DNA from 4 places in the Micromonospora sp. SL1-18 genome. Region 2 is predicted to be linked to each of the others. Evidence: riboswitches for the same ligand, from Rfam matches in the RefSeq annotation. Region 2 holds a riboswitch; each other region holds the start of a gene.

Region 1 (7,938 bases), on a different contig from region 2:
ACCAGGCGGACGTGCTGGTCGCCACCGAGGACGAGGTGGAGACGGTGGCCCGCCAGCAGCCGGCCACCACCGTCCGCAACCACACCCGGCTGCTGGACGAGCCCGGCGGCGTGGTGCGTATCGACGTCGAGATCACCCTCTCCGCCCCGGCGCCCCTGTTCGGGTACGCCTTCCGGCAGGCCCGGGCGGCCCACCTCGGCCTCGCCAGTCGGCTCAGGGCCGCCCTGGAGGGGCCGGCTGACTGAGAGCCCGCGGGCTCTTCAGTCAGCTCCGCCGCCCGGCGGTTCGCGACAACTCCGGACGTCGGGCCGTCGGGGCGGCCGGGCGCAGCCGCCCCCACGGCTTGTAGGTGGACAGCACGGTCGTGACGATCAGCAGGGTGCTGGAGACCGTCGGCGGGATGACCAGGTCCAGCCGGTCCCGGGCGGTGAGGTCCGGCCCCAGCTCGCCGAGCCGGCGCACGGTCGGGGTGAGCAGCAGCAGCACCAACCCCAGCATCGCCGTGGTGATCACGAACTTGACCAGCACCCAGCGCCAGCGCAGCAGCCCCCACGGGGTGAACAGCGCGCTGGCCAGCCCGACCAGCCAGACCAGCACGCTCAGCGGGGCGAAGAGGTACGTGACCAGCAGACCCGCCGCTGGATAGACCACCTCGGGGTCGGCTCCGCGTAGGCCGGCGACACCGAGGGCCAGCAGCACCAGGTCGACGCCGAGCCAGCCCAGCGCGGTGACCAGGTGCAGGGTGAGCAGGGCCTTGCGTCCGGCGGGTGAGAGTCGGCTCATGCCCCGATGCTCGGTCCTCGCCGGCCCCGCGTCGTCGGACGCACGGCGACCTCCGACGTACGTCGGTGGGCGTAGGTGGCCCGCCGGGCGGCGGGCCACCGGCGAGCCTCAGTACACCGACAGGTGCACGTGGTTGGTGTGGTCGCTGGACGGGTCGCCGTTGCCGCCGCTGTACGCCTTCCAGCCGCTGCTGGGCAGCCAGATCTGCTTGTACCAGATCACGTAGAGCACGGCGAGCGGGTCGGCGTTGCGGATGAAGTACGCGGCCAGGTTGTTGCCGTACGTCTTGTCGCCGCCGGTGGCCACCCCGCCGAAGCCGCCCTTCTGGGCGGCGAAGTCGCAGGCCCGGCCCTTGGGGTGCTCGCCCGAGCCGCTGGGCCGGTAGCAGGAGACGTAGCGGGTGAACCCGGCCGCCTTGGCCTGCTGGAGCGCGTGCATCATGCGCGGGGTGATGCAGCCGTTGGCCGGGGTCGGGTCGTTCACGCTGCACGACTCCGAGGGCCAGGAGCCGTCGGCGTTGCGCGGTGCCGCCTTGGCGTTGGCCCGCGAGGTGCCCTGCACGCTGCCCCCGCCGCTCGTGCTGGCGGCCTTCTTGTTGGCCAGTTCCAGCGCGTGTTCCGCCTGTTCCTTGCGCTTGGCCATCACCGCGACCTGCTTGCGTTGCTCCCGGATCTCGCCGTCGAGCGCGGCCTGGGTGCGGGTGGACTGGTCCCGGGTGTCGATCAGGTTGCGCAGCGCGCGGTCCTCGTGCGCGGCGACCTGTTGCAGCGTGGCGGCCCGGTCCATGAAGCCCTCCGGGCTGCTGGTGTCGAGCAGCGCCGCGGCGGTGCCGAGCCGCCCGGTCCGGTACGCGACCCCGGCGATCTCGCCGACCTTGGCGTCGCGTACGCCCAGCTCGGCGTTGACGGTCTTGAGCTGGGTGGTGAGCTGTTGCTGCCGCTGCACCGACCGCTTCAGCGCCGCCCGCGCGTCCAGCCAGCCCTTGCTGGCCGCGTCGAGCTGAGCGCGCAGCGCCGGGGTGCCGCCCTCGTCGCCGGGCGGGGCGGCAAGCAGGCCGGTCGGGGCGGCCGCCGAGGCGGGGGAGACCGGCGCGGCCGCGACGCCGAGGGCGAGCGTCGCGACGAGCAGGGCCGCCAACCGGGCGGCCGTCCGTCGTACAGGTGCCACAGGTGGCATTCACGTGTCCTTCCGTCAACCGCCGACCGGGTTAGCTGACGGGTTCGGGACGGAAGATCCCTACCGCTGACGCGGATGCACCCCAGGAACGTGGTTCCCCGGCTCGCCGTGCTGCTGGCGATTAGGCGACGGCCGCCGCCCCGGCGCCGAAACGCGCCGCCGGGTGGAGACCGCGACCGAGCCTACCGGCCGTACGCCGACCGGCCCCCGGCGACGGGGACCGAGAATCGGGCTAAAGCCGGCACAGATGCACAATAGCCACTTGAATTTAAGTTTGTCCTAATTACCACTCCACAGGTCCGCATGCGCCGGTTGACGCTCCGGGTTCGATCTGCAACGTGGCGTGATCGATCCGGAAGTCCTCGTGCAGTGCGGCCCGCGCCGCGGCCAGCACCTCGCCCACCTCCGCGCCGGGCGTCGTGGTCAGGTGCGCCGAGGTCACGTCCATGCCCGAGGTGAGGGTCCAGACGTGCAGGTCGTGCACCTCGGCGACCCCAGGCACAGCGGCCAGCCGATCGCGCACCGCGGTCACCTGGAGGTGCTCCGGGGCGGCCTGCACCAGGATGCGCACCGCGGCCCTGCCGAGCCGCCAGGTGCGCGGCAGGATGAACAGCCCGATCGCGACGGCGACCAGCGGGTCGGCCCACCACCAGTCGGTGAACGTGATGACCAGGGCGGCGGCGATCACCCCGAGCGAGCCCAGCACGTCGCCGAGCACCTCCAGATACGCTCCGCGCACGTTGATGCTCTCCTGCGCGCCCGTCCGCAGCAGCGCGAACGCGGCCAGGTTGGCGAGCAGGCCGAGCACCGCCACGGCCAGCATCGGCCCGGCGAGCACCTCCGGCGGCCTGCCGAACCGGCGTACCGCCTCGACGAACACGTAGGCGGCGACCGCGCCGAGCAGCACCGCGTTGGCGAGCGCGGCCAGCACCTCCAGCCGGTAGAGCCCGAAGGTGCGTTGCGGATCGGTGTTGGCCCGCCGGGTGGCGGTGATCGCGGCGAGCGCCATGCCGATGCCAAGCACGTCGGTGAACATGTGCCCGGCGTCGGAGAGCAGGGCCAGCGAATCGGTGGCGAACGCGGTCCCCGCCTCGGCCAGCATGAGGGCGGCGAGCAGCCCGAGCGCGGCCCAGAGCCGACCCCGGTGGCGGTGTGCGGCGTTGGTGACCGTGCCGCTGTGGTCATGACCTGCGCCCACGCCCACACCCTTTCGCCCGTCACCCCGGCGGGGCCCAATTTATGCTCACATCGCTATGTATGCAAGTGAGCCGGGGCCCGACCGTCGTCAGCCGACCGGGTCGAGGGTGGTCAGGCGCTGGGTGGCCCGGGACAGCGCCACGTAGAGGGTCCGTACGCCCGAACCCTGATCGGCCCGGATCTCGCTCGGCGCCACCAGCACCACCCCGTCGTACTCCATGCCCTTGGCCTGGAGGCTGGTCACCACCTGGAGTCGGCCGCCGCCGAGGTCGCCCAGCCAGCCGGCGACCTCGTCCCGGCGCGGCACCGGCGTGATCACGCCGACCGTCCCTTCGACCTCGGCCAGCAGCGCGCCGGCCGCGGCCACGGTCGCGGCCGGCAGCTCGGCGGCGGGCACGATCCGCTCGACCGGCGGCACCCCGGTGGAGCGCACCGCGGTCGGCAGCGCCAGGTCCGGGTAGCGGCGGCGGATCTCCGCCGCCGCCACCGCGAAGATCTCGGCGGAGTTGCGGTAGTTGGTGGTCAGCTCGTACCGGTACCGGCGGCGCTGCCCCAGCGCCTGGTCCCGGGCCCGGGTCAGCTCACCCGCGTCACCCGTCCAGGCGGTCTGCGCCGGGTCGCCCACCACGGTCCAGGAGGCCAGCCGGCCCCGGCGGCCGATCATCCGCCACTGCATCGGGGAGACGTCCTGCGCCTCGTCGACCACCACGTGGGCGTAGTCGCGGTAGTCCTCCGGGCGCTCCCGGGCGGCGGCCCGGGCCGCCCGCTGCCGGTCGGCGAACGTGCTCAGCTCGCGAACGCCCCCGGCGAGCTGGAACGGGTCGCGCCTCGGCTTCGCCCGCTGCACCGGCTTGCCGAGCAGCGCGTCCAGCTCGTCCAGCAGCGCGATGTCGGCGATGGTCGGCCCCTCGGCGTCCAGGGTCCGGTACGCCCGCGTCAGCAGCCGGATCTCGTCGGCCGCCAGGATCCCGCCGGCGTACCGGCGCAGCCGCTCGGGGCGGGCCAGCCAGCCGAGCACGTGCCGCGGGTGCAGCCGGGGCCACCAGGCCTTGAGGAACTCGCGGAACTCCGGCCGCTCGATGATCTCGTCCTCGAACGCGGGCTGCTCCGGCAGCCGGCCGATCCGCAGCCCGCGAGCCTGTCCGTACAGGGCGGCGAGGACGGCGTCGAAGCCGCCCCGTCGCACCTCGTTGCGGCGCGCGCCGCGCGGCAGGGCCCGGTCCCGGATCGCGTCCAGCTCGGCCCGGCCCAGCCGGAGCAGCTCGCCCCGGTAGAGCAGGCGCAGCTCGGTGGGGGAATCCGGCACCGCGTCCCGGACCGCGCGTTCCAGCACCCGGCGCATCCGCAGCGACCCCTTCACCGCCGCCACCTCCGGCAGGTCGGTACGGGTCGCCGACATGCCCGGGAAGAGCGAGCCGAGCGAGTGCAGGGTGGCGGTCTCCTCGCCGAGCGAGGGCAGTACCGAGGCGATGTACTCGACGAACACGCCGGACGGGCCGACCACCAGGATGCCGCCGCCGGCGTACCGGGACCGGTCGGAGTAGAGCAGGTACGCGGCCCGGTGCAGCGCGACCGCGGTCTTGCCGGTGCCCGGGCCGCCGGAGACGATCGTGACCCCCGAGCCGGGGGAGCGGATCGCCTCGTCCTGCTCGCGCTGGATGGTCGCGACGATGTCCCGCATGCCCCGCCCGGTGGCCCGGGACAGCGTGGCCAGCAGCGCGCCGTCGCCGACCACCGCCATGTCCGGTGGCGCCGCCTCCGGGTCCAGGAGGTCGTCCTCGATCCGGGTGACCCGCTCCGCCGACGACTGGATGGTGCGCCGGCGTACCACGCCCATCGGCTCGGCCGGGGTGGCCCGGTAGAAGGCGGCGGCGGCCGGCGCCCGCCAGTCCACCACCAGCGTCTCGGCGTTCTCCCCGCGCACGCCGAGCCGCCCCACGTGCAGCACCTGCCGGGTACGCAGGTCGAGCCGGCCGAAGACCAGCCCCTCGTGCTCTGCGTCCAGCACGTACCGGCGCTGCGCGGCGTGGAACACCATCGCGTCCCGCTCCACCAACGCGCCGAAGTTGCCGACCCGGGCCAGCCGGTAGCCCTCCCGCTCGGCGTCGGCGGCCGAGCGGCGCAGTTCCGCCAAGCGGGCGTACACCCGATCGAGATGCCGCTGTTCGGCGGCGATCTCCCGGTCCAGGGTGGTCTGGTCGCTCAAGGCGGGGGCTCCTGTGGTCACGCGGCGGGCACGGTGGGCTGAATGAGGGTACGGGCCGCCGCTCGGGCCCTCGTCGTGGCCATGCCGGTGGCCGTGCCCGGCGGTGGCGGTTGCCCGTTATCCGGGCGATCGCACCCCGTGCCCGCCGGACCCCTCGCCGGGGAAGCGGCGGAGACGACGAACCGCCCGCCGGACGACCCGGCGGGCGGTTTGGGTGACGCGGGTGAGGGACTCAGCCCTCGAAGACGCCGGCCTCGACGAGGCGCTTCTCGGTGGCGTCCCAGCCGTGCTCGGGGTAGGCGGCGGCGAGGCCGTTGAGCTCGGCGCGGACCTTGGTGGCGTGGCCGGCGGCGGCCAGCGTCCGGATCTCCTCGACGAAGGCCTCGGAGTCGGTGCGCAGGCGCACGGTCTTGCCGTTGGTCAGGTTGCGCACGTAGGCGTGCTTGCCGCCGTTGAGCGGGATGAGGTACTTGAACTCGCCCAGCACGCTGAGGGCGCCACCCTGGCCAGCCTGGCCGGCCCGGACTGACGCGCGCGCGGTCTTAGAGGTGTTGCTCGCCACGGAAGTACTCCTTGCAGACGTACGGGAGGACTGAAACGTCCGGGGGCTGGTGCGGGTGACGCCCGGGGTGAGCGTCGGCCCGCGAAGATTGTGCGGCGGCACAGAACCGCCCAGAGAACTGTACACGACCTCGACACCTGGCTGGTCATCGCGCCGTCAGGAGGGTCAACCGGGTCAGCCACCCGGGTATTTCCGACGGCCGACACCGGCGAATTTTCCGATTCGCTGGCGCACCATCCGCCACACCGGTCATCATGTGTTGCAAGCACCACTCGGGTGACGAGGTCGTAGGGGAAGACGCACCTCGCTCTCCGGGAGGTCACCGTGCCAACGCGTGGCGTCGTATACGTCCACTCCACCCCACTCGCCGTGTGCTCTCACGTCGAGTGGGCGATCGCGCGCGTCCTCGCCGCGCCGGTCAACCTGCACTGGACGGCCCAGCCCGTCGAGCCCGGTGCCCGGCGCGCCGAGTGCGGGTGGACCGGTAGCCCGGGGACGGGTGCCGAGCTGGCCGCTGCCCTTCGGCAGTGGCCCATGATCCGTTTCGAGGTGACCGAGGAGCCGAGCCCGGGCGTCGACGGCGAGCGGTTCATGTACGTCCCGGGGCGGGGCCTGTTCCGGGCCACCGTCGGCGCGGCCGGCGACATCCAACTCGGCGAGGACCGGCTGCGTGCCATCCTGGCCTCCGCCCGCGCCGAGGCGCTCGGGCACGCCCTCGACAAGGCGCTCGGCACCGCGTGGGACGCCGAACTGGAGCCCTACCGGTACGCCGGCGACGGCGCTCCGGTGACCCTGCTCACCCGGGTGGGCTGACCGAAGGTCAAGTTGCCCCGATACGCGTAAAACTGATGGGATGGGCCCTGTGTCGACCATCCCTCGGCGTAGCTTCGTCGCGCTCACCGCACTGACCGCACTGCTCGTCTCCGGATGCTCGGGATCGCCGGGCCCTGCCCCGTCCGCCGCCACCCCGGCCGCCCGGGCCGCGGAGCTGGTGCGGACGCTCGCCGACGAGGACCTGGTCGGGCAGGTACTGATGCCCTACGCGTACGGCAGCTCGGCCACCCAGGTCTCGCCCGGGTCGGCCGCCGGCAACCGTGCCCTCGCCGGGGTGAACACCCCCGCCGAGATGGTGGCGAAGTACCGCCTCGGCGGGGTGATCCTGGTCGGGTTCAGCGCCGATGACCCCACCTCCGCCAACCAGGTCACCACCAACGTCGACAACCCGCGGCAGGTCCGCCAGCTGACCACCGGCCTGCGGGAGGCGGCCGGCAAGCTCGCCGCCGGCCCGGCACCCTTCCTGATCGGCACCGACCAGGAGTACGGCGTGGTCACCCGGATCACCGACGGGGTGACGCTGCTGCCCAGCGCGCTCGCCGTCGGCGCGGCCGGCGAGTCGGCGCTCACCGAGACCGCCTGGCGGGCCGCCGGCGCCGAACTGGCCGCCATGGGGATCAACATGGACTTCGCCCCGGTCGCCGACGTGCTGGCCACTCCCAGCACGGTGATCGGCTCCCGCTCCTTCGGCGCCGACCCCGAGCAGGCCGCCGCCCAGGTGGCCGGCGCTGTCCGGGGCCTGCAGGCCGAGGGGGTGGCGGCCAGCGTCAAGCACTTCCCCGGGCACGGCCTGAGCGCCGCCGACTCGCACAAGGACCTGCCGGTCGTCGGCCAGTCCCGTGCCGTGCTGGACGACACCGCGTTCCCGCCGTTCCACGCCGGGATCGACGCGGGCGCCATGGCGGTGATGTCCGCCCACCTCGACATCCGGGCGATCGACCCGGGCACCCCCGCCACCTTCTCCCACAAGGTCCTCACCGACGTGCTCCGGGGCCAGCTCGGCTTCCAGGGCGTGGTGATCACGGACGGGATGAACATGGCGCCGGCCAAGCGCTGGTCGCCGGGGGAGGCCGCGGTCCGGGCCCTGAACGCCGGCAACGACCTCATCCTGATGACCCCGAACGTGAGCGAGGCGTACGACGGGCTGCTCGCCGCGCTGCGGGACGGCTCGCTGCCCCGG
Region 2 (7,938 bases):
GAGGAAGGTCCAGTTCCGACCGCTCCCGTTCTCGCCCGCTGTCGTCGCCATGCTGGCCATGGTATGGCCCCGGCCCGGGCTTCCCCGCTCCTGCCCCAGTCCGGCGGCCGGCGGCCCCGCCCCACCAGATCGGGTGCCCGTGAGTGGTCAAGCGGCGGCCAACACATGAAATGTGTATCACGTAAAACTTGACGTATCTTGGGCCTGGGTGTGAACGTGGTTGGCGCGGCCCTCTCCGCCGCCGACCGGTCTGACCAGGTCGTTTCGTGCGAGGACGAGGTGACTGCTGTGATACCGACCACTCCTGAGCAGGCGCTCGCCGAGCTGTACGCCGGCAACCGTCGCTTCGTCACCGGCGTACCCCGCCACCCGAACCAGGACGCCGATCACCGGGCCGCCGTCGCCGACGGTCAGCACCCGTTCGCGGTGATCGTCGGCTGCTCCGACTCCCGGCTCGCCGCCGAGATCATCTTCGACCGCGGCCTCGGGGACCTCTTCGTGGTGCGGACCGCCGGCCACACCGTCGGCCCCGAGGTGCTCGGCAGCGTCGAGTATGCGGTCACCGTGCTCGGCACCCCGCTGGTCGTGGTGCTCGGCCACGACTCCTGCGGGGCGGTGCAGGCCGCGCGCGAGGCGGTCGCCGCCGGCGCCTCTCCGGCCGGGCACCTCGGTGCGGTGGTGGAGGCCGTCGTGCCCAGCCTGCGCCAAGCGGCCCGACAGGGCGTCGAGGACGTGAACGCCATCGTCGACATCCACATCGCGCAGACCGTCGAGGCGCTGCTGGCCAGGTCGGCCGTACTCGCCGAGCGGGTGTCCGCCGGCCGGTGCGGGGTGGTCGGCATGTCGTACCGGCTCAGCGCGGGCGAGGTGCGGACGGTGGCCGAGGTGTCGGCCGGCACGCCCTAGACCTAGAGCATCGACATGTGGACGTGGTCGGTGTGGTTGGAGGGGCCGCTGTATGACCTCCAGCCTGTTGCCGGGAACCAGATCTGCCGGTTCCAGATCACGTAGTAGATGCCCAGCCGGTCGGCGTTGCGGATGAGGAAGGCGGCGACGTTGTTGCCGTACATCCGCATGTCGTTGTTGTGCCAGGGTGCGAAACCGCTCTTCTGCAGCGACCAGTCGCAGGCCCGGCCCTTCGGGTGCTCCCACGGCCCGCCGGGGCGGTAGCAGCCGGCGAAGCGGTCGAAGCCGGCTCGCCGGACCTCCTTGTAGGCGTGCAGGGTGCGCGGGGTGATGTAGCCCGAGGTGGTCGGGTCCTTCGCGGTGCGTGATTCGGCCGTCCAGCCCCCGTCGGCCGTGCGACCGGGCCCGATCCGGGCGACCGGCGAGGTGGCCGAGACCAGGCCGCCGGTGAAGCCGCGTCCGCCGACCAGCTTCAGCGCCTTCTCCGCCTCGGCCTTCTCGCGCGCCATCGCGTTGGCCTGCTTCTGCTGCTCGCGTACCTCGGCGTCGAGGGCGAGCTTGGCCTGCTCGGCCCGGGTCTTCGCCGCGTTGGCCGCCGCGAGCTTCTGCGCGTTGACCAGGTTCAGCTCGTCCAGGCCGGCGGCCCGCTGGACGAACGTGTCGGGCGTGTTGCTCTCCAGCAGCATGGCCAGCACGCCGACCCGGCCGGTGCGGTACGACTGCGCGGCGATTTGACCGACCTGTGGGCGCAGCGCATCGAGCTCGGCCCGTGCCGCGTTTATCTCGAGGGCCAGTTGGAGCTGGCGCCGCTTCGACTTCGCCAGCTTCGCCTTGGCCTTGAGGTAGCCGCGGTTCGCGGCGTCCAGGACGTCCGTGATGAGCGGAGGCTCATCGTCCTCCTCGTGCCCAGAAGGGGTGGGGTTGGTGGGCGCGGCCATGGCCGGGGTCGGCCCGGCGACGATGGCGAGCGCGGCAAGCACGGCCACCACAGGTGTCAAGCAGCGGCGCAGGGGTGCCGTCACAGTGTTCCCTTCCGTCGACCGCCGGCCGGGTTAGCTGCCGGGTTCGGGACGGAAGTGGCCCCTACCGCTGGCGCGGATTCACCCCAGGTGCGTTGGTTCCCCGGCTCGCCCTCGGGCGATTGGGCGGCGGCACCGCAGGCGCTGGTGCACGCCTTCAGCGGTGGCCGGAGGGAGATTACCTGACAATCCATGCGGTGAGCTACGCCCAGAAGCCGACCAATGGCGCGATTTCGGCGTAGCTCTGCGTGACCAGCATCGCGTTCGCAATCGATGGTCACGCTGCGGAGTGTCACCATGCGACCTCCGTACCTCCGTCCGCGCCGCGCCGCCCCGTGACCGCTCCGCCGAGCGCCTCCAGGGCGTCGTCCCGCTCGGCGGGCGGCCGGGCGGCCGGCGGCCCGGAGGGCGGCACGGTGTCCGTTCCGGCGCCCCGGCGGGTGTCCGTCGCGGCGCCCCGGCCCGCAGTGGTGACGAGGGCGGCCAGGCCGGTGGTCAGCGGTACGGCGGCGATCAGGCCGAGCGTCGCCACCGCGCTGCGGACGATCTCCGTGGCCATGAATTCGCTGGTCAGGATCTCGCTCAACGGGCGCGAGTCGGCGACGAGCAGGAGCAGCAGCGGCAGCGACGCGCCCGCGTACGCCAGGACGATGGTGTTGACCGTGGAGGCGATGTGCGCGCGGCCCACCCGGGTGGCCGCCCGGTAGAGCTGGAGCCGGGACAGCCCCGGATTCGCGTACGCCAGTTCGGTGACCGTGGCCGCCTGGGTGACGGTGACGTCGTCCAGCACGCCGAGTGAGCCGATGATGATGCCGGCCAGGAGCAATCCGTGCAGGTCTACGTCGTGCTGGAACATCGACAGGGTGGCGGCGTCCTCGCTGCCGAAGCCGGTCAGATGGGTGGCCGCGATGGCCAGGGCACCGAGGAGCCCGGTCAGCACCAGGCTGCCCAGGGTGCCGAGCACCGCCACCGAGGTCTGCGCGGTGATCCCGTGGGTCAGGTACAACACCACGAACATGATCAGCGCGGACCCGACGATCGCCACCAGCAGCGGCGGCTGGCCGGCGTTGATTCCGGGCAGCACGAAACCGAGCAGGAGGGCGAAGCTCGCGACCAGGCCGCCCAGCGCGGCCAGCCCGCGCCAGCGGCCGAACGCGACGATGACGACGCCGAACAGCACGACCAGCCAGACCAGTGGCGCGCCGCGCTGGTGCTCGGCGATCTGGTAGCTCTTCGCCGTCGGGTCGGCCGGGTCAGTCAGCTCGACCAGCATGATCGCGTCGCCGACCTCGACCCGGGGCGCCCCGGGCCCGGTCGGGACGGGCACCTCGACCTGCTGCCCGGCGTCCGGGCCCTGCTCGACGGTGACGGTGACGGTCCCGCAGGGGCCGGTGGAGTCGCCTGGGCCGCCCTCCGGCGATTCCGGCGTGGGCGGGCAGGACTCGGTCACCACCCGGGTCACCGTGCCGTGGTAGCGCGGCACCTCCGCGTTGCCCGCCGGCTCCCGCGTGTCCCGTGGCCAGAGCGCGAGCGCGGCGACCACGGTGACCAGGAACAGCGGCACCACCGTCGCGACGAGGACCTGCCGCACCCCCTTCGGAGCGGACGGGGCGGGACGGGTGTGGTCGGCGCCCATGGCGGGTCTCCCAACGATTGACAGCGGGACACGTGTCGCCGGGCCGGTCGGGTCACCGGCCGGCGGTGGCACCGGCTGAAGAAGCAGGCCGGTCGCCGCCGCGGAATGGTAGCCAGGCCGGCAGCGGGTCGTAGCGGACGAGTGGTGTCCGGTGGTTCCTCCCGGCCCGCCCCGCCGCGCCCGCTAGCGTGGTCCTCGTGCGTACGGCGCCAGCGGTGATGACCGGACCGTGGGTCCGGCTCCTGCTGCTGATCAGTGCCCTGGTCGGGCTGACCGCCATGCACACCCTCGGCCATGGGACGCACGCCACCGGCGGCGACCCGGCGGCGCACGCGGCGGCCGGGCACGCCGTCGCGCCGGATGCGGCGGCCGGTCTGACCGACGACTGCCAGGGCGACGGCTGCACCCAGCGCTCGCCCGGCGGATCTTGGACGCCCAGCAGGCCGAGTTCGACGCCATGAAGAAGCTGCTCGACCGGCTCTGAGCCCGCCGTCGCCGGAAGTCCTGATCAGCCCCGCTTCATCAGCCGGCCGACGGCGGCCATCATCTCGGTGGCCATCTCGTCGGCGCGGCCCTCGGCGGCGCCCTCACGCATGCAGTGCCGGGCGTGCCCGTCGAGCAGCCCGAGGCCGACCTTGTCCAGGGCGGCCTGGATGGCGGAGATCTGGGTCAGCACGTCGATGCAGTAGCGGTCGTCCTCGACCATCTTCTCGATGCCGCGGACCTGGCCCTCGACACGGCGGAGCCGCGCGAGCAGCTGTTCCTTGCTGGCGGTGTAGCCCCGGGTCGGGGTCGTCGGTGCGGTCATGACGTTGAGGATAGCCTACCCCTCGGGGGTATGGTACGTTCCGATCTGTGGCTGATACCCCCACCGGGTAGCGGTAACAGGAGGGAGATTTGCGAATGGCAACCACGACGTACCAGGTGCAGGGCATGACCTGCGGGCACTGCGCCAACTCGGTCAGCTCCGAGGTGGGCGCGATCCCGGGCGTCAGCGACGTCCAGGTCGACCTGGCCTCCGGCCAGGTCACCGTCACCAGCTCGAGCCCGTTGGATACGGACACCGTCCGTGCCGCCGTGGACGAGGCCGGCTACGACCTCGTCGGGGCGTGACGGGTCCCAGGACCCGAAGGAACCGAGGTGCATCAATGAACACGGCGACGAAGCTGAGCGGCTTCACGCTCGGCCTCGCGGCGGTGTTCGGCGCGGCGTACGGGGTCGGCCAGCTGACCGGCCCCGTCACCCCCGCCGCCGAGTCCCGCCACGAAGCCACGGACCCCGGTCACGGCGACGGCCACTCGGCCGCCCCCACCGAGCACCTGCCCGGCGGGTTGCTCGTCTCCGACCGCGGCTACACCCTGCAACCGGTGACCGCCCCCGCCGGCGAGTTCGCCTTCCGGGTCACCGGCCCGGACGGCCGGCCGGTCACCCGCTACGACGTGGCCCACGAGCAGCGTATGCACCTGATCGTCGCGCGCCGCGACCTCTCCGGTTTCCGGCACGTCCACCCGGAGTTGGCCGCCGACGGCACCTGGCGGGTCGCCTCGCCGCTCGCCGGGCCCGGCGTCTGGCGGGCGTTCGCCGACTTCACCCCGACCGGTGGCGAGCCACTGACGCTCGGGGTCGACGTCACCGTCCCCGGCGCCCTGGCGGAGCGGCCGCTGCCGGCACCCGCCACCAGCACCACCGTCGACGGCTACACCGTCACCATCAGCGGCACCCCGCAGCCCGGCCGCACCAGCCGGCTCACCCTGACCGTGAGCCGGGACGGCCGGCCGGTCACGGACCTGCAGCCCTACCTCGGGGCGTACGGGCACCTGGTGGCGCTGCGGCAGGGCGACCTGGCATACCTGCACGTGCACCCGGAGGGCGCGCCCGGCGACGGGCGGACCCCCGCCGGGCCGGCGGTCACCTTCTCCGCCGAGGTGCCCTCGGCCGGGTGGTACCGCCTCTTCCTGGACTTCCGGCACGGCGGCGCGGTGCACACCGCGGAGTTCACCGTCGTGGCGGGCGACCCGGGCACCCCGGCGGCCCCGGCCACCGGCGCGCCGGCCCCGACCACCACAGCGACCTCGGACGCCGGGCACGGCGTCCCCGGTCACGGGCACAATTGACCGGAGGTGCCGCGATGACATCGACCGCCAAGTCTCTACCGGTCGCGCCGAACCAGATCGAACTCGCGATCGGCGGCATGACCTGCGCCTCCTGCGCCGCCCGGATCGAGAAGAAGCTCAACCGGATGGACGGCGTCGAGGCCACGGTCAACTACGCCACCGAGAAGGCCACCGTCCGGTACGCCGACGAGGTCACCCCGGACGACCTGATCGCCACCGTGGAGAAGACCGGCTACACGGCCGAAGTGCCGCCGCCCGCGCAGGCCGCGGTCGAGGCGGCCGCCGAGCCGGTGGACGAGCTGCGCGGGCTGCGTACCCGGCTGTGGGTGTCGGTCGCGCTGGCCGTGCCGGTGATCCTGCTGGCCATGGTGCCGGCCTGGCAGTTCACCTACTGGCAGTGGGCGTCGCTGGCCCTGGCCGCCCCGGTCGTGGTCTACGGCGGGCTGCCGTTCCACCGGGCCGCCTGGATCAACCTGCGGCACGGAGCGGCGACCATGGACACCCTGGTGTCGCTCGGTACCCTCGCCGCGTTCGGCTGGTCGCTCTGGGCGCTCTTCCTCGGCGACGCCGGGATACCCGGGATGACCCATTCGTTCCGCTTCGACATCACCCGCAGCGACGGTGCCGGCAACATCTACCTGGAGGCGGCAGCCGGGGTGACCGCCTTCATCCTGGCCGGGCGCTACTTCGAGGCCCGGTCCAAGCGGACCGCCGGCACCGCCCTGCGCGCCCTGCTGCAGATGGGTGCCAAGGACGTCGCGGTGCTCCGCGGCGACCGGGAGACCCGGATCCCGGTGGACCAGCTCGGGGTCGGCGACCGGTTCGTGGTCCGGCCCGGCGAGAAGATCGCCACCGACGGCATCGTCGAGGAGGGCACCTCGGCGGTCGACGCCAGCATGCTTACCGGCGAGTCCGTGCCGGTCGAGGTCGGGCCCGGCGACACCGTCGTCGGCGCCACCGTCAACGCCGGCGGCCGGCTGGTCGTCCGGGCCACCCGGGTCGGCGGGGACACCCAGCTCGCCCAGATGGCGAAGCTGGTCGAGGCGGCGCAGACCGGCAAGGCGGCCGTGCAGCGGCTCGCCGACCGGATCTCCGGGGTCTTCGTGCCGATCGTGATCGCCCTGACCATCGGCACGCTGGGCTGGTGGCTCGGCAGCGGGGGCGGGACGACGGCCGCCTTCACCGCGGCGGTGGCTGTGCTGATAATCGCCTGCCCGTGCGCCCTCGGCCTGGCCACCCCGACCGCGCTGCTGGTCGGCACCGGACGCGGCGCCCAGCTCGGCATCCTGATCAAGGGGCCGGAGGTGCTGGAGTCCACCCGCCAGGTAGACACCGTGGTGCTGGACAAGACCGGCACCGTCACCACCGGACGGATGACCCTGGTCGACGTGCTCCCCGCCGCCGGCCAGGACGCCGGCGAACTGCTCCGGCTGTCCGGCGCGCTGGAGGCCGCTTCCGAGCACCCGATCGCCCGGGCGGTCGCCGAGGGCGCGGCGCAGGCCGGTCCGGTGCCGCCGGTCACCGGCTTCGCCAACGCCGAGGGGCTCGGCGTGACCGGTTCGGTCGAGGGCCGGGACCTGGTGGTCGGGCGGCTCCGGCTGCTGCGGGAGCGGGGTCTCGACGTACCCGAGGAGGTCGTGCGGGCGGTGACCGACGCGGAGGCCACCGGCCGGACGGCGGTGCTGGCCGGTTGGGACGGCCGGGCCCGCGGCGTGCTCGCGGTGGCAGACGTGGTGAAACCCACCAGCCGGGCCGCCGTCGCGCGGCTGCGCGAGCTCGGGCTCACCCCGGTGCTGCTCACCGGCGACAACACCACGGTCGCCCGGGCGGTGGCCACCGAGGTCGGCATCGACCAGGTGACCGCCGAGGTACTGCCCGCCGACAAGGTCGACGTGGTGCGACGGCTCCAGGCCGAGGGGCGGACGGTGGCCATGATCGGGGACGGCATCAACGACGCCGCCGCGCTGGCCCAGGCCGATCTCGGGCTGGCCATGGGCACCGGCACCGACGTGGCGATCGAGGCGTCCGACCTGACCCTGGTCCGGGGCGACCTGACCGCCGCCGTGGACGCCATCCGGCTCTCCCGGCGGACGCTGCGCATCATCAAGGGCAACCTGTTCTGGGCGTTCGCCTACAACGTGGCGGCCCTGCCGCTGGCCGCCGCCGGCCTGCTCAACCCGATGATCGCCGGCGCCGCGATGGCGTTCTCATCGGTCTTCGTGGTGGCGAACAGCCTCCGGCTGCGACGCTTCCACCCGGTCAG
Region 3 (7,938 bases), on a different contig from region 2:
CCCAGCGATGCTCCAGCTGCGGCGCCCAGGGCAGCCACACCTCACCGGTGGCACCCAGGCCGTGCAGCAGCAGCAGATGGCGGGCTCCCGTCTCGTCGGCCATACGGCGCAGTGTGCCACCGGACCGGCACGACGCGCGAGACCCCCGCGTACGCGGTCGGGCACCGGCTCGCAGGAGCCGGTGCCCGACGGGGAGGGGTGCGATCAGGCCGAGTAGCCTCGGGTGGCGGCCCAGTTCGCCAGGTCGATGGTGGTGATCCAGTACGAGGGCATCGCCGGGTTGGCCGAGTCGGCGATCAGCGCGGTCCGGCCGTTGTTCTTGTAGCCGACCACCGCGATGTAGTGGCCGCCGGGGAACGAGTGCCAGCCGCCGTCGGTGTCGGTGGCGGAGCCGGCGATGTTGACCACGACGCCACGACGGTGGCTGATCGCCTTGACCAGGTCGGCCTGGAGCTGGTCCATCTGCGCCGGCGTCGCGGCCTGGCCGGGGATCACGTGCGTCCGGTACGGGCTGCCCTTGACCATCTGGTTCAGCCCCCGGGTGGTGTCCTCGGCCGAGTCGGTGCCGTTCATGCCGGCGTTCAGCGGGGCGACCATCGCGTCCTGGGTGGTCTCGATGCCGCTCGCGCTCAGGGCGTTGCGCACGGCGGCCGGGCCGCAGTTCCAGTAGTCGGTCTGCGCCTCGTAGTTGTAGTTGAGGATCTTGCTCGACGGCGGCTTCGGCTTCGGCTTGCGGGTGACGTCCGGGTTCGCCTTGGCGGTGCTGGGCTTCGCCGACGGCGACGGCGACGCGGACGGGCTCGGCGACGCGCTCGGCGAGTCGGACTGGGACGGCGCCGGAGCGGCGGCCTGCGCCTCGCCGCGGCTGGCGACCTCACCGAGCCGGGGGGCCAGCTCGGTGACGGCGGACGCGCGCTCCTGCTGGGCGGGCGCGTCGCCGGTGCCGGTCAGCGCGACGCTGACGCCGCCGGCCAGCACGAGGGCCGCGGCGGAGCCGGCGACGATCTGGTAAGGGCGCTCGGTCACGAGGCGCCGCAGCTTACGGTTCAGGTGGTGCTTCACGTGTTCCTCCACGAGGGGCTGTGCGGCACACGCCGGCCCGACGCGCGGACGAGGTCACGCGCGTTGCCAGGCGGGATGGCCGCGGGAAGGGAAGCGCCCGGTGAGCCGGGCTGCGAGGGCGGTTACCGGAACTCGGCTCGCCGGTCAGGCGAGCGAGGGCACCGCCACTCCGTGGAGGCGGGGGGAGGATCGGGGGGTGGATGGCACGAGGAGGGCACTCCTTCCGTGGCCGCCTACCGGGTTAGCTGACGGATTCGGGCGGGAAGTAGGCCCTACCGCGGGTCGCAGCTCGCGGATTCACCCCGGTGTTGCACTGGGTCCCCGGTTCGTTTGATCACGATTGAGCGGGTCGGTACGGCGTCGCCACATGCGATCGGAAACCGCACCAGACGCGCCGACACTACCGGTGAGTTCACCGCCTGCCAAGCGCTCCTACCTGCTTAAACATCGGAATTGCGACGCCGACCGGAACAGCAGGCAACCTGACGTCACTCAATGGGACAAGCAGTTATCACGGGACTGCCGGGCCCGAATCGGACAACGGGTGGATGATCGGCCCGGAATTGCGGGAGTCGATCACCCGAGCCTACCCGGATGACCGTTTCCGCGCTTGCGGTGACCTCGCTCACCAGATTTTTGGTAACGATTCAGCCGACCCGCGCGGGACGGAAGCGGGCAGTGCGGACGCCGGTCGCGCCGGCCGGCACCGCCGCGCGGGCCAGGGCCACCGGCTCGGTGCGGCGTACCGAGACCGGGCGGGGGCGCAGCGCCTCAGCGGCGGCGTACGCCTCCGCGGCCAGGGTGCGGGCCGCCTCGGCGGCCACCTCGGCGTCGCGCCACGCCCGCTGCTCGCGCTCGGTGGCGGCCCGCCAGCCGGCCCGCCGGCCGTCGCGTGCCGCCCGGGCCAGGACGAACTCCTGCTCGGCCGGGTGCCGGCGCGGGTTCCACCCGTTGCGGTGGGCGAGGACGTCGGCGAGCTGCCGGCCGGTCAGGTCGCCCCGCCAGTGCGCCGCCATCGCCGCGTGGTGCAGCCACCGCTCCCGGGCCGCGTACTCGGCCGGCGTCCGGGGGGTCCGCGGCTCGGGCAGCACGACGGCGCCGGCGAGGCGCCGGGCGGCCTTCTCGGACTCGTCGTACGCCTCCCAGGCCCGTTCGGCCGCCTCCTGGGCGGTCAGCCACTGCTCGCGGCGCCGACGGGCGGTCCGCGCGGCCCCGGCGGCGGCCACCGCCACCTCGTCGGCGTACCGGCACAGGTCGGCGCGGCGGGCCGCCTCCTCGGCGGCCGGATCGGGGGCGGGATCCACCGGGCGCTCCGGCCGGGTGACCAGCACGGTCAGCACGCCCAGGGCGAGCAGGAGCAGGACCGACCAGATGGCGGCGGCCTCGGGAACCTTGGCGACGAAGTGATAGAGAACGATCTTCTGCATTGGTCGGTACCTCACGGGAACGGCGTGGCGGAGAGGCCCACACGGGCCCGCGGGGCGGGGCGCGACCGGGTACGGGCGCCGTCTGGCCGTCGTCGGGCGGGTGCGGGGTGAGGTTCGGTAAGGCAAGCGCGGGCCGCGGCCCGCGGGATCGTCAGCGGGCGGGCGGGGCCCGGGGGCCGGCGGCAGCCGGGACCAGCCCGACCAGGACACGCTGCCGGTCGACCGGAGCGGCCACGACCCGACCGGGCCCGCCGACCGAGAGGACCGCCCGCTCGGCATGGTCCAGGTCGCCCTGGACGACCTGCCGCTGGGCGGCGCCGGCCGGGTCGGTGCCGGGCGCCGCATGCTCGCCGCGGCCGGCCACCGCACCGGGCGCTCCCGTCCCGGCCCCGGCGACCGCGTCGGCGGCCCGGTCGGACCAGCGGAGCAGCCCCCGGAGGGCCGGGTTGGCACCGGGCTCGGGAGCGCTCAGGTGCCCGGCCCGGAGGGCCGACGTGTCGACTGCGGGCGTGGGGGCAGCCGCCTGAGCCGTCGCGGCCGGGCCCAGGGGCAACGCGGCGGCGCCGAGCGAGCAGGCGGCGACCACGGCCAGGCTGGCCAGCATGCGGGCGGTCCAACGCGCCACCCACCACAGGGGACAGGTGAGCGCGATCGGAAGCACGGATCCAAATTACCGCCGAAACGGCCGGAAAGCACCATCGCCGGGCGTGTCGCACTGGCCGAGGGAAGGCGGCACCGCCCAGGGTGGACAGCGGCCGGGCGGCGGGCTCCCGCCACGGGTCCGGCGGCGGAAGGACGCCGCGCGGCGGCCACCCGGCTCAGCCCGGGTCGCGCTGCCCGGCGTACTCGACCGACCTGGGCCGTGGGACGCGGACCGCGACCGGCGCGGCGGGGGTGGCCGGCGGGCGGGGCCCGCGCGATGGTCCCAGCCGGCGCATCATCGGCGTCTCCACCCAGCGGTGCAGGGCCGCGGCGAGCAGCAGGTTGACCACCAGGAAGGCCAGCACGAAGAGCGGCCCCCACCAGCCGCCCAGCCCCTCCCCCCAGTGGCCGGTGAGCCGCAGCACGGTCTTCATCACCAGGACGTGCACGAGGTAGAAGGCGAACGAGACCTCACCGAGCCAGATCATCGGGCGTGACCGCCACGGCGTCCGCCGGCCGTGCACGTCCGCGTCCGCCGCCGCGGTGATGACCAGGAGGTACGCGACCGCGAGCAGGGCCGCCCAGAACTCCGCGCGGATCCACTGGGCGGCGATCACCCAGATGGCGGCGAAGAGCAGGCTGGCCAGGGGCAGGGTCGGCCCGCGCCACCGGCCCCGGCGCAGCAACTCGGCCGCCGCGACGCCCATCCAGAACTCCAGCGACCGGGCCATCGGGAAGACCTGGGCGAACCACCACCGGTTCTCCTCGGGCACCAGCAGCTGACCGGGGCCAGAGGGCCAGGATGAGCAGCGGCGCGGCGACCACCGCCACCCACAGCAGGCCGGTGCGGGCCCGGCGCAGGTAGGGCAGCACGAACGGCAGGCAGAGATAGAAGGCCAGTTCGCAGGAGAGCGACCAGCTCACGTTGTTGACGCTGTAGTAGTACCCGTCGAAGGGGAGCCAGGCCTGCACCAGGAAGAGGTTGCCGAGCGCGGCCCATGGGGCGATCGGGTCGGCGAACCAGAACGCGACGGCCAGCGCCACCACGAACATCACCAGGTGGTTCGGATAGATCTTGGCCAGCCGGCAGCGCAGGAAGGTACGCCGCGGCTCGCCGTCGCGGTACGACCAGACCAGCACTGAGGATGAAGAAGAACTGCTTCCTACTAGTTGCTCATTGTTGAGCGGTTCGGATGTTTCGCTCTCCGCCTGGCCGTGGTGGCTGGGCTGGAGTCCTGGACCGGCAGTCTGGTCCGGTGGCGATCGGCCCGGTCCTGCAGGATCTGCTTCACCCGCTGGTGTGGGGTGTGCAGGGCGATATCGGGATCGCCTAATCGGTGCAGGATGTTGATCGCGGCGTTCACGTCGGCCTGCCACACCACCCCGCACGCGGTGCAGTAAAACCGGTCCCCGCTACGGCGGCCGAAGCGTCCGCAGCGGTGACAGGTTTGTGAGGTGTAGGCGGCGTTGACGGGAACGAGCGCAGAACCTCTACGCTCCGACACGTTCTTCAGCGCCTCGGCGGTGACTCCCTTGGTCCACGCGGCGAGACGCCGATTGATGTTCTTGCCGAGCTTCTTGCGGGCGGTGAAGCGTTTGGTGAGGTCTTCGGCCACGATGGTGGCGGCCTTGTCGATGACCTCGTGCACGGCGGTGAAGATTTCCGTCCGCACCCGGGCCCGGTGGCGGGTGGCCTGCCGGTCCCGTTTGGCGGTGCCGAGGTTGTTGACCTTGATCCGCTGCGCCTTCGCGTGGTTACCGCGGGCGGCGGCGGTGTTGGCGATCGAGCGCAGCTTCGCCCGGCGCCGGTTGCGTTCCTTCAGCCGATCCGACTCGCTGGTCAGCAGCTCACCGAGCCGTTCACCGTGGGGCTCGCCGTCAGAGTCGGTGAGGGCCTCGGTGTAGCCCTTGTCCACACCGACCGTTGCCTCACCGCACGACCGTCGGGATGACGGCAGGTGCGCTGCGTCGATCTGGTAGTGCACCTCCACCCGACCGCCCCGCAGGATCAACCGCAGCGTTCCCGTCGGCGCGACCGTCGTCGACAGCGGGATCCTGACCATCTTGCGGGGCTCAAGACCAGGAACAACCAGCCACAACCGGCCCCGCCCATCGACGGCGTTATTGTAGTTGTCGGCGCGTACGACGATCTGATCGTGCGTGCGGTTGCGGCCCCGCTTCCAGTGCCGGCGCATCTGCCGAGCCAGGAACGGGTCGTCCGCCCACCGGTCGGCCTCCAGCGCGTCGAACATCCGCTTCCGCTGTACCGGATCGTCGGTGCGCCGGACGATGGCCCGCCGCACCTGCACCTTGGCCGCCTCCCGGTTCGCGGTGATGTCGCCCATCGCGTCGCGCACGGTTTCCTTCCACGCGTTCGCCAACACACCAAACGACACGGGCGTGTCCTCGGCCAGCCACTGGTCCCGCACCTGCCGGTGCCGCAGTCCGGACCCGACACCGCCGATCGACCCATACCGCTGCCACACCTCACCACGCACCCGACCCAACCGACGAGCCTGCTCCTGCAACACGGCGTACTTACCCGGATTCAGGGCGGTCGAATACGCGATACGCGTGACCTTCACCGGCCATCCCCCGCGGTCAGGACCGCCCCTTTGAATTCCTTCTCGTAATGCCGCAGCCCGTACAGCCGACACGAGAAGCTACCTACGATGGCCAACAGGTCCTCGGCCAACTCCCGCTGCGGGGACAGGGCCTCCTGATTGGCCACGACGATCTCGCAGCCGCCGCGGGCGGCCAGGTGCTCCAGCAGGTCGAAGCCGAATCGGGCCAGCCGGTCCTTGTGGGCCACCACCAGCGTGGCAACCTCGCCCCGGTCGATGGCGTCCATCAACGCCAGGAGCTTCTTGCGGCGCAGGTTCATCCCGCCACCGATCTCGCTGACCCACTCGTCCACCGCCAGGCCGCGAGCCAGACAGAACTGCTGCATTGCCGCCACCTGCGAGGCCAGGTCGCCCTTCTGCCCCGGCGAGGAGACCCGGCAGTACACCACCACCCTGCGTCGGTCGGCGTCGAAGCCAGGCTGCAACACCCTGCGCACATCGGAGTCGTCGAAGTACCGCTGCCCCGACGGCAGACGGCGGGCCACAATCCGGCCTTCCGCCTCCCAGCGACGCACCGTGCTCACCGAACGACCGATCCGCGTAGCGAACCCGCCGATCCGATAGACACCGCCCACGACGGTCGACAATAGACGGTTCTGGCCAGAAAAGCGATCACTGGTGGCTCCTCCACACCGGAGAGGCCGAGAGCGAAGGCCCTGTTCGCCACGACCTGGTAGTCGGCATCGACGACGATCCGCATGGTGCCGACGTGGAAGCCGAAGACCAGCAGTGCGGCGATCCAGCGCAGCCCGGTCAGCGAGGGCAGCCGGACGGGGTGGGCCGGGGCGGTCACCCCGAGGACCCTACTCGGACGGCGGCCGTCCAACAGAAACTGCCACGCGGGGGCGAAGCCTTACCCGTCAATACATTAGGATCTCTCTTTCTTGCGTACCAGCATGACACGCGGGGGTGGTCCACCGGCCGCTCGCACGGTGTCCAGGGAGGAAAGGTGGACACCGCATGCACCAGCGGATCCTGCTGCGTGCCCGGAAGGGCCCGTTCGACGTGGTCAGCCCGGAGGAGACCTTCGAGCGGAACTGGCTCGCCGACAACGGCGGCAATCTGGTCTTCGGCCACGCGACCCACAAGCTCCTGGCCACCTCGACCGCGGAGATCACCCCGACCGAGTACCGGTCCGACTCGTACGACCCGCGGGAGCTCAACGAGAAGTACGACGTCTTCGTGGTGCCGCTGGCCAACGCGTTCCGGCGCAGCTACCTCGACCGGCTGCAGTCGATGACCCGGTTGATCGAGAAGCTGAAGATCCCCGTGGTGGTGCTCGGCGTCGGCACGCAGACCAACGTGCACGGCGACCGGGAGTACCTGCGTCCGATCGACGACGCGGTGAAGGCCTTCTGCCGGGCGGTGCTCGACCGCTCGCACAGCATCGGCGTACGCGGCGAGGTCACCGAGGACTACCTGCGTACGCTCGGCTTCTCGGCAGTCGAGCAGATCGGCTGCCCGTCGATGTTCCTGCACGGGGACAGCCTCCGCATCGAGAAGGGCAGGGCGGCGCTGGGCCGGGAGGACCGGGTCGCGCTGACCATCTCGCCGTACGTCAAGCCGATGGCGAAGATCGTCACCCACCATCACGAGCGCTACCCCAACCTGCGTTACCTCCCGCAGGACCTGCGGACCCTGGGCACCCTGCTGTACGGGGACGCCGCGGAGCACCGCAACAAGAGCAGCGCGATGCCGGTGCACAGCAGCCATCCGCTGTTCGTCGAAGACAAGGTGCGGATGTTCGTCGACCCGTGGACCTGGATGGAGTACCTGTCCGGCTTCGACTTCGCGTTCGGCACCCGGATCCACGGCACCATCACCGCGCTGCTCGCCGGCACCCCCGGCTACCTGTTCGCCCACGACTCCCGCACCCTGGAGCTGGCCCGCTACTTCGACATCCCGCACCGGATCATGGGCGACGTGCCGGCCGACGTCGACGCCGCCGAGCTCTACGAGGAGGCCGACTACACCGCGCTCAACGAGGGGCACAAGGCCCGCTTCGCGACGATGATCCGCTTCCTCGACCGGCACGACCTGGGGAACGCGTTCGCCGACGGGGACAGCGCGGGCCGCTTCGACCAGCAGGTCCGGGCGGCCTCCTTCCCACCGGCGGTCCGGCCGCACCACGCCCTCGACCGGGACGACCTGTTCACCCGCCTGCAGTGGCTGCGTGACCAGCA
Region 4 (6,702 bases), on a different contig from region 2:
ATGGCCCATCGGGCGCTGGTGGCTCGTGGAACATCGAAGGCCCTGACCGGGACTGGTGTCCTGATCAGGGCCTTTCGTGTGGAGCGGGTGACGGGAATCGAACCCGCACTGTCAGCTTGGGAAGCTGATGTTCTGCCATTGAACTACACCCGCAGGCGGCACCACTGTACCTGAGATCACCGCCGCCATGCACCCAGGTACCCCCAGCGAGCCTTCCGGCCCCGCGAAACCACCTCGACAAGATCTTGGAACCGCCCCGTGCGCTCGGGGTCAGGAAGAAGTTTCCCGACCGCAACATATGGACGTTTTCAAATCAGTCGATGAGCTGTAGCGTCACCCCCACGTTGCCAGCCACGGCGTGACACACCCCCGGTCGCGCCGCCAGAAAGAGGTGGGCCCATGGGACTCCGTCCCAACCTGCTGATCCGGCGTACCGCCGGCGTCGCGTCGACGACCCTTGCGCTGCTGCTCAGCGCCGCCGCGGTCGGCGTCGTCCCGGCCGCTTCAGCCCTCTCCGCCGCCCCGGCGGGAGGCTGCGTCGCGCCGGCCGACCTCCACTCGAACGCCCGGGTGAAGGCCGGAGCGCACGTCCGGCACGACCCGAACGAGCTGACCGCCGCGCAGGTGCGGGAGCGCGAGGCGGATCTCGCCGCCGCGCTGGCCGAGCGGTCCAGGTTCCGCCTCGGGGCCGGGGCCGCGCCCCTGGCGACCGTGACCATCCCGGTCGTCGTGCACGTCATCCAGCGGGACAGCACCCGGGCGGGCGGCAACATCCCGGACTCGATGATCACCCAGCAGATCAGCGTGCTGAACCAGGCCTACAGCGGTGCCACCGGCGGCGCCGCGACCGCCTTCGGGTTCCAACTTCAGAAGATCAACCGGGTCACCAACCCGTCCTGGTACCCGATCGTCTCGGGCTCCTCCGCGGAGCGGTCCATGAAGACGACGCTGCGCGAGGGCGGCAAGAACACGTTGAACATGTACCTGGGTGAGCTGAGCGACAACCTGCTCGGCTGGGCGACCTTCCCGAAGAAGACGCTGGACAAGATGGACGGCGTGGTCGCGCTGAACGAGTCGCTGCCGGGCGGCACCGTGACCAACTACAACCTGGGCGACACGGGGACCCACGAGATCGGCCACTGGCTGAACCTCTACCACACCTTCCAGGGCGGTTGCTCGGGCCAGGGCGACGGCGTCTCCGACACCCCGGCCGAGGCGTCACCGGCCTACCAGTGCCCGACCGGGCGGGACACCTGCACCGCGCCCGGCCTGGACCCGATCCACAACTTCATGGACTACACCTACGACTCGTGCATGTACGAGTTCACCCCCGGACAGGCCAGCCGGATGCTGACCGCGTGGAACGCCTACCGCGCGGCGTAGCAGCCCAGCACGGCACGCCGGTGCCGGTCCCGTTCCACGACGGGGCCGGCGCCGGCTCTTGCGGGCTCAGGCGGCCGGCCGGCGGGTGTCGAACCCATGGCGACCACGTCGGGCCTCGGGTGCGACGGCGGCCCGGCGGGTCGGGCCGGTCGCCTGCGGGTCGAGCCAGACCCGCACCTGCGGCCGGCTCACGCCAAGGTAGGTCGTCTGGTCGCGCCGGGTCAGCATCGCCACGTCGACGGTGAACTCGAACAGCCGCCAGTCGACCTGCGGCGCGGCCCGACCGAGCGCGGCCACCTGGGCCACGATGGCCGGGTCGGTCACCGGACGGGCGCGGCCCGCGACGTACGCCTCGTCGTCGCTCTCCTCGGCTGGGAACGAGTGCAGCGCGTAGCGGCCGTCCCGTTCGAGGTCGCGGCGCTTGGGCGAGTCGATGACGAAGCAGTAGAGCCCTCCGTCGGTGATGACCGGGGAGACCGGGTGGACCCGGGGACCGCCGTCGGCGCGGACCGTGGCGAGGTAGCCGAAACCCGGCCCGTACTGCTGCAGGAGAAGGCGGATCTCGTCGGCGAGGCGGGGCTCGTCGGCGGCGAATTCGGACCAGGAAGCCATGCGGACATTCTATCGAACAAGTGTACGAGCGCGCAGTCCGACACGCAGGTCGCCCGTACCGGTCGCTATGGTGTTGCGATGCTGCTATCCGACCGCGACCTGGCCTCCGAGATCGAGGCGGGCACGCTCGCGCTGGAGCCCTTCGAGCCCGCGCTGGTGCAGCCATCCAGCATCGACGTACGCCTGGACCGGCTCTTCCGGGTCTTCAACAACCACCTCTACACGCACATCGACCCGGCGTCGCGGCAGGACGACCTGACCTCGACGGTCGAGGTGCCCGAGGGGGAGCCGTTCGTGCTGCACCCGGGCGAGTTCGTGCTCGCCTCGACGCTCGAGGTGATCTCGCTGGGCGACCAGCTCGCCGCACGCCTCGAGGGCAAGTCGAGCCTGGGCCGGCTCGGGCTGCTCACCCACTCGACCGCCGGTTTCATCGACCCGGGCTTCTCCGGGCACGTCACGCTGGAGCTCTCCAACGTGGCGAACCTGCCGATCACCCTCTGGCCGGGCATGAAGATCGGCCAGCTCTGCATCTTCCGGCTCTCGTCGCCGGCCGAGCACCCGTACGGCTCCGCGGTCTACGGCTCGCGCTACCAGGGGCAGCGCGGCCCGACCCCGAGCCGCTCCTGGCAGAACTGGCGGATCTGGCCGACCCGTTGACCGGCCGGCCCGGTGTTAACAGGGGCCCCTTCCTCTACCGCAGGCGTTAACAGGGGGCCCCTGCTTTCACCTCAGCCGGGGCGGCCGTAGCTGTTGATCTGGCCGTCGTCGACGCGTTTCATCGTGATCGGCTTGCCCGACTGGGAGGCGTGCACCACCCAGCCGTTACCGACGTACATGGCGACGTGGTGCAGGTCGCTGTAGTAGAAGACCAGGTCGCCGGGGCGCAGCTCGCTGCGGCTCACCCGCCGGGTGACGTTGTGCTGCTGCCGGGCGTTGTGCGGCAGCGAGGAGCCGGCCCTGTCCCAGGCCGCCATCGTCAGGCCGGAGCAGTCGTAGTGGTCCGGACCGGCGGCGCCCCAGACGTAGATCTTGCCGATCTGGGCGCAGGCGAACTTGACCGCGACCCCGGCGGGGCCACCCGGGTAGCCGGCGGGGCAGGGCGCCGGGCGCAGCGGGCCGCCACCGCCGTTGCCGTACACCTTGAGCCGCAGCTTCTGCAGCCGGGCGATCTCGGCGTCGATCTGCTTCTTCTTGGCCGCGAGCTGGGCCTCGGTCCGGGCCAGCTGGGCGATCATGTTGTCCAGCGGCTTCTTCTTCGCGGCCAACCGGTCGCGCAGGTCGGCCACGGCCTGCACCTGCCGCTGCTGGCGGTGCGCGAAGCGGTCGAGCAGTTCCAGGCTGTCGACCAGCTGGCCGGGCGACTTGCTGCCCAGCAGCGCGTTGACGGTGGAGATGTTGTCGCCCTTGTACGCGTTGACGGCGAGGCCGCCGACCTGCCCGAGGGCCTGATCGACCTTGGCCTGCAACGGGGCGATCTGCTTGGCCAGCGCGGCGGCCTTCTTGCGCTTGGCGGCGAGGTCCTCGCGGGTGGCGTTGACCTGTTCGATGATCGGTTCGAGCTTGTTCCAGTCCTGGTCGATCTGGCGCTCGATCTCGGCGACCGTCGGGTCGGCGTGGGCCGCCGTGGCGCCGCCGGTCAGGACGACGACGGTGCCGACCAGGGCCGCGAGGGTGGTGGTGAAGCGGGACCAGCGTGGACGCGGCGCAGCCGCCGACCGGTCGACCGACCGGACCGACGGTGGCCGCGGGGCATGGTTTGCCACCGGGCTCCGTACTCCTTCTTTCCCGACCGCCTACCGGGTTAGCTGACGGGTTCGGGCGGGAAGGGAGCCGCCCTACCGCACCGCGGTGCGGATTCACCCCAGGTACCTGGGTCCCCGGTTCGCACGGAGGCGACTCGGCGGTGTCCGACCGTCACCACCCGGGCTGGACGGTGAAGCTACCGGCCGACGAGTGAACAGAGTAGAGATCGCCGTTATCAATCCGCAACCCGAGACGCCGTGACACTCCGTACGCAAATTCTCGGCCACGACCGCCGAGGGTGAAGATTTCTTTCGGACTGCATCGTTATCTGGAAAGGTATTGACCGGACGCCATGCGCGGAGCAAGGGTGAGGAAGCAGTGACCCCCATCCCGATCTGGAGGTTTGATGCACCTCACAGCCCTGCCATCGCGCAGACGGATACTGCTGGCCGCCGCCGTCGCGGCGGCCACCGCTATCGCGACCACCGGTCCCACCGCGGCGGCGCCCCTCGCCGCCGGGACCACCGACAGCCCCGACCGCCAGCAGCAGTACGCCGCCGCGGCAGCGGAGTACGGCGTGCCGCAGAACGTGCTGCTCGGCGTCTCTTACCTGGAATCCCGCTGGGACACCCACCCAGGCCAGCCCAGCACCAGCGGCGGCTACGGCCCGATGCACCTCACCGACGCCGAGCAGGTCGCCTCGACCCCGTCCAGCGCGCACGTGGACGAGAACGAGGACCCGCGCGGCGACGAGTCCCGGCCGCTCAACCTTGACCTGACCGCCGCCGCCGAGCCGTCCGGGGACACCCTGCCCCAGGCTTCGCTGCAGACCCTCGACGCGGCCGCCAACCTGACCGGCGAGTCGAAGGAGACGCTGCGCGACGACGCGGCGGCCAACATCCGCGGCGGGGCGGCGCTGCTGGCGTCGTACCAGCAGCAGCTGGGTGGGCCGGTCGGTGCCGGCAGCGACCCGGCGGCCTGGTACGGCGCGGTGGCCCGGTATTCCGGCGCGGACACCGAGGACGCCGCGGCGGCCTTCGCCGACGAGGTGTACGACCAGATCAGCCAGGGCGCCAGCCGGACCACCGACGACGGCCAGCAGGTGACCCTCGCCGCCACGACGGTGAAACCGGACCAGTCCGGGCTGCACCAGCTCGGGCTGCGCCGCGCCGAGCGGCCGGACGGCCTGGAGTGCCCGGTCCGCCTCGCCTGCGAGTGGATCCCCGCGCCGTACGGGGAGTACTACATCCCGAAGACCAAAACCTGGGACTACGGCAACTACGACATCGGCAACCGGCCGGCCCAGCAGAAGCTCGAGTACATCATCATCCACGACACCGAGGGCTACTTCGGCCCCAGCCTGGGCCAGGTTCAGGACGTGACCTACCTGGGCTGGCACTACACGCTGCGGTCGGTGGACGGGTACGTCGCGCAGCACATCAAGGCGAAAAACGTCGGCTGGCACGCCGGCAACTGGTACGTCAACGCCAAGTCCATCGGCATCGAGCACGAGGGCTTCGCCGGCCACGGCACCTGGTACACCGAGGCGCTGTACCGGGCCTCCGCCAAGCTGGTCCGACACCTGGCGCTGCGGTTCCAGATCCCGCTGGACCGGCAGCACATCCTCGGCCACGACAACGTCCCCGGCATCGCCCCCGCGAACGTCGGCCCGATGCACTGGGACCCGGGCCCGTACTGGAACTGGTCGCACTACTTCGACCTGCTGAAGGCGCCGTTCCACTCGACCGGCACGCCGCACACCGGCCTGGTCACCATCGACCCGGACTACGCGAACAACAAGCCGGCCTTCTACGGCTGCAACCGGCAGCCGCCGGGCGTCCCGAAGCCGCCGCCGGACCCCGAGCCCTGCCCGCTGCGCGGCTCCTCCTCGGTCATCCTGCGCGCCGCCCCGAGCCCGACCGCACCGTTGGTCAACGACCTGGGGCTGAACGACAAGGGCACACCGAACACCATGTACATCTCCGACCACGGCGCCCGCGCCTCGGCCGGTCAGACGTACGCCATCGCCGAAATCCAGGGCGACTGGACGGCGATCTGGTACCTCGGCCAGAAGGCTTGGTTCTACAACCCGGCCTCGGCGCCGGCGGCGAAGTGGGCCAACGGCTTCGTGGTGACCCCCAAGCCCGGAAAGGCCACCATCCCGGTGTACGGGCGGGCCTACCCGGAGCGGGCCGCCTACCCGTCCACCATTCCCTTCCAGGGCATCGCTCCGCTGCAGTACACGTTCAAGGCCGGCCAGCGGTACGCGGTCGGCGGCGTCCTGCCGAGCGAGTACTACCGGGCCGTCTCCTTCGACGGCTCGTCGCCGGATGACCGCACGGTCGTCCGCGGCCAGCTCCAGTACGTGCAGGTCCAGTTCGGCCACCGGGTGATGTACGTCAACCTCGACGACGTGCAGATCCAGCCGGCGGCGGAGAACGCGCCCCGCTGATCCGGGACGAAACGAAGGCCCCCGGTCCGTGCGGACCGGGGGCCTTCGTGGTGGTCGGGAGGATCAGGTGACGCGGCGGAAGCCGGCGACCGGCATGTAGCTGAGCGAACCCACCTGGACCGGTTTGCCGGTCCGTGGCGCGTGCACCATGATGCCGTTGCCGAGGTAGAGGCCGACGTGGTGCAGGTCGCTGAAGAAGAAGACCAGGTCACCGGGGCGAGCATCGCTGCGGGACACGGCCCTGCCCTCCCGCCACTGCGCGCCGGTGAAGTGGGTGAGGGAGATGCCCGCCGCCTTGTAGGCGTACTGGGTGAGGCCGGAGCAGTCGAACGCGTTCGGGCCGGTGGCGCCCCACACGTACGGGTCACCGACCTGGGCGCAGGCCGTCTTGATGGCGGTCCGCGCCGCGTTGCTCACCACGCCGTCGATGGCCGGGCAGCCCGCCGGGCGGATCGAGGTCACCGGCAGCATCGCGGTCAGCCGCTTGATCTCGGCGTCGATGTGCTTCTTCT

The links. Region 2 has a riboswitch for cyclic di-AMP ahead of ACNAW0_RS14975 (coiled-coil domain-containing protein). Riboswitches for the same ligand answer to the same signal wherever they lie in the genome.
Region 1: it holds a riboswitch for cyclic di-AMP, as region 2 does, so the genes downstream of both, ACNAW0_RS03565 (coiled-coil domain-containing protein) here and ACNAW0_RS14975 (coiled-coil domain-containing protein) in region 2, are expected to answer to the same signal.
Region 3: it holds a riboswitch for cyclic di-AMP, as region 2 does, so the genes downstream of both, ACNAW0_RS02370 (C39 family peptidase) here and ACNAW0_RS14975 (coiled-coil domain-containing protein) in region 2, are expected to answer to the same signal.
Region 4: it holds a riboswitch for cyclic di-AMP, as region 2 does, so the genes downstream of both, ACNAW0_RS23410 (NlpC/P60 family protein) here and ACNAW0_RS14975 (coiled-coil domain-containing protein) in region 2, are expected to answer to the same signal.

What each region holds. Positions count from the first base shown of each region.
Region 1 is NZ_JBLROA010000005.1:51,788-59,725, reverse strand. It holds gene ACNAW0_RS03575 (SRPBCC family protein) at 1-245, shown strand, start outside; gene ACNAW0_RS03570 (hypothetical protein) at 265-783, opposite strand; gene ACNAW0_RS03565 (coiled-coil domain-containing protein) at 892-1,959, opposite strand; cyclic di-AMP (ydaO/yuaA leader) riboswitch at 1,964-2,097, opposite strand; gene ACNAW0_RS03560 (cation diffusion facilitator family transporter) at 2,243-3,157, opposite strand; gene ACNAW0_RS03555 (HelD family protein) at 3,245-5,362, opposite strand; gene ACNAW0_RS03550 (hypothetical protein) at 5,595-5,924, opposite strand; gene ACNAW0_RS03545 (DUF3145 domain-containing protein) at 6,249-6,737, shown strand; gene ACNAW0_RS03540 (glycoside hydrolase family 3 protein) at 6,778-7,938, shown strand, end outside.
Region 2 is NZ_JBLROA010000026.1:54,623-62,560, forward strand. It holds gene ACNAW0_RS14965 (helix-turn-helix transcriptional regulator) at 1-60, opposite strand, end outside; gene ACNAW0_RS14970 (carbonic anhydrase) at 289-906, shown strand; gene ACNAW0_RS14975 (coiled-coil domain-containing protein) at 909-1,928, opposite strand; cyclic di-AMP (ydaO/yuaA leader) riboswitch at 1,933-2,064, opposite strand; gene ACNAW0_RS14980 (YibE/F family protein) at 2,218-3,561, opposite strand; gene ACNAW0_RS14985 (hypothetical protein) at 3,759-4,022, shown strand; gene ACNAW0_RS14990 (metal-sensitive transcriptional regulator) at 4,070-4,369, opposite strand; gene ACNAW0_RS14995 (heavy-metal-associated domain-containing protein) at 4,465-4,674, shown strand; gene ACNAW0_RS15000 (hypothetical protein) at 4,710-5,675, shown strand; gene ACNAW0_RS15005 (heavy metal translocating P-type ATPase) at 5,690-7,938, shown strand, end outside.
Region 3 is NZ_JBLROA010000003.1:121,973-129,910, reverse strand. It holds gene ACNAW0_RS02375 (alpha/beta fold hydrolase) at 1-103, opposite strand, end outside; gene ACNAW0_RS02370 (C39 family peptidase) at 205-1,074, opposite strand; cyclic di-AMP (ydaO/yuaA leader) riboswitch at 1,278-1,419, opposite strand; gene ACNAW0_RS02365 (hypothetical protein) at 1,710-2,489, opposite strand; gene ACNAW0_RS02360 (hypothetical protein) at 2,641-3,150, opposite strand; gene ACNAW0_RS02355 (acyltransferase family protein) at 3,308-3,904, opposite strand; partial or broken gene ACNAW0_RS02350 (acyltransferase) at 3,981-4,271, opposite strand; gene ACNAW0_RS02345 (RNA-guided endonuclease InsQ/TnpB family protein) at 4,298-5,716, opposite strand; gene ACNAW0_RS02340 (IS607 family transposase) at 5,713-6,330, opposite strand; gene ACNAW0_RS02335 (hypothetical protein) at 6,276-6,548, opposite strand; gene ACNAW0_RS02330 (polysaccharide pyruvyl transferase family protein) at 6,716-7,938, shown strand, end outside.
Region 4 is NZ_JBLROA010000058.1:21,934-28,635, reverse strand. It holds tRNA gene ACNAW0_RS23430 (tRNA-Gly) at 80-153, opposite strand; gene ACNAW0_RS23425 (zinc metalloprotease) at 400-1,383, shown strand; gene ACNAW0_RS23420 (pyridoxamine 5'-phosphate oxidase family protein) at 1,450-1,995, opposite strand; gene dcd (dCTP deaminase) at 2,074-2,652, shown strand; gene ACNAW0_RS23410 (NlpC/P60 family protein) at 2,724-3,758, opposite strand; cyclic di-AMP (ydaO/yuaA leader) riboswitch at 3,771-3,908, opposite strand; gene ACNAW0_RS23405 (N-acetylmuramoyl-L-alanine amidase) at 4,145-6,190, shown strand; gene ACNAW0_RS23400 (C40 family peptidase) at 6,254-6,702, opposite strand, start outside.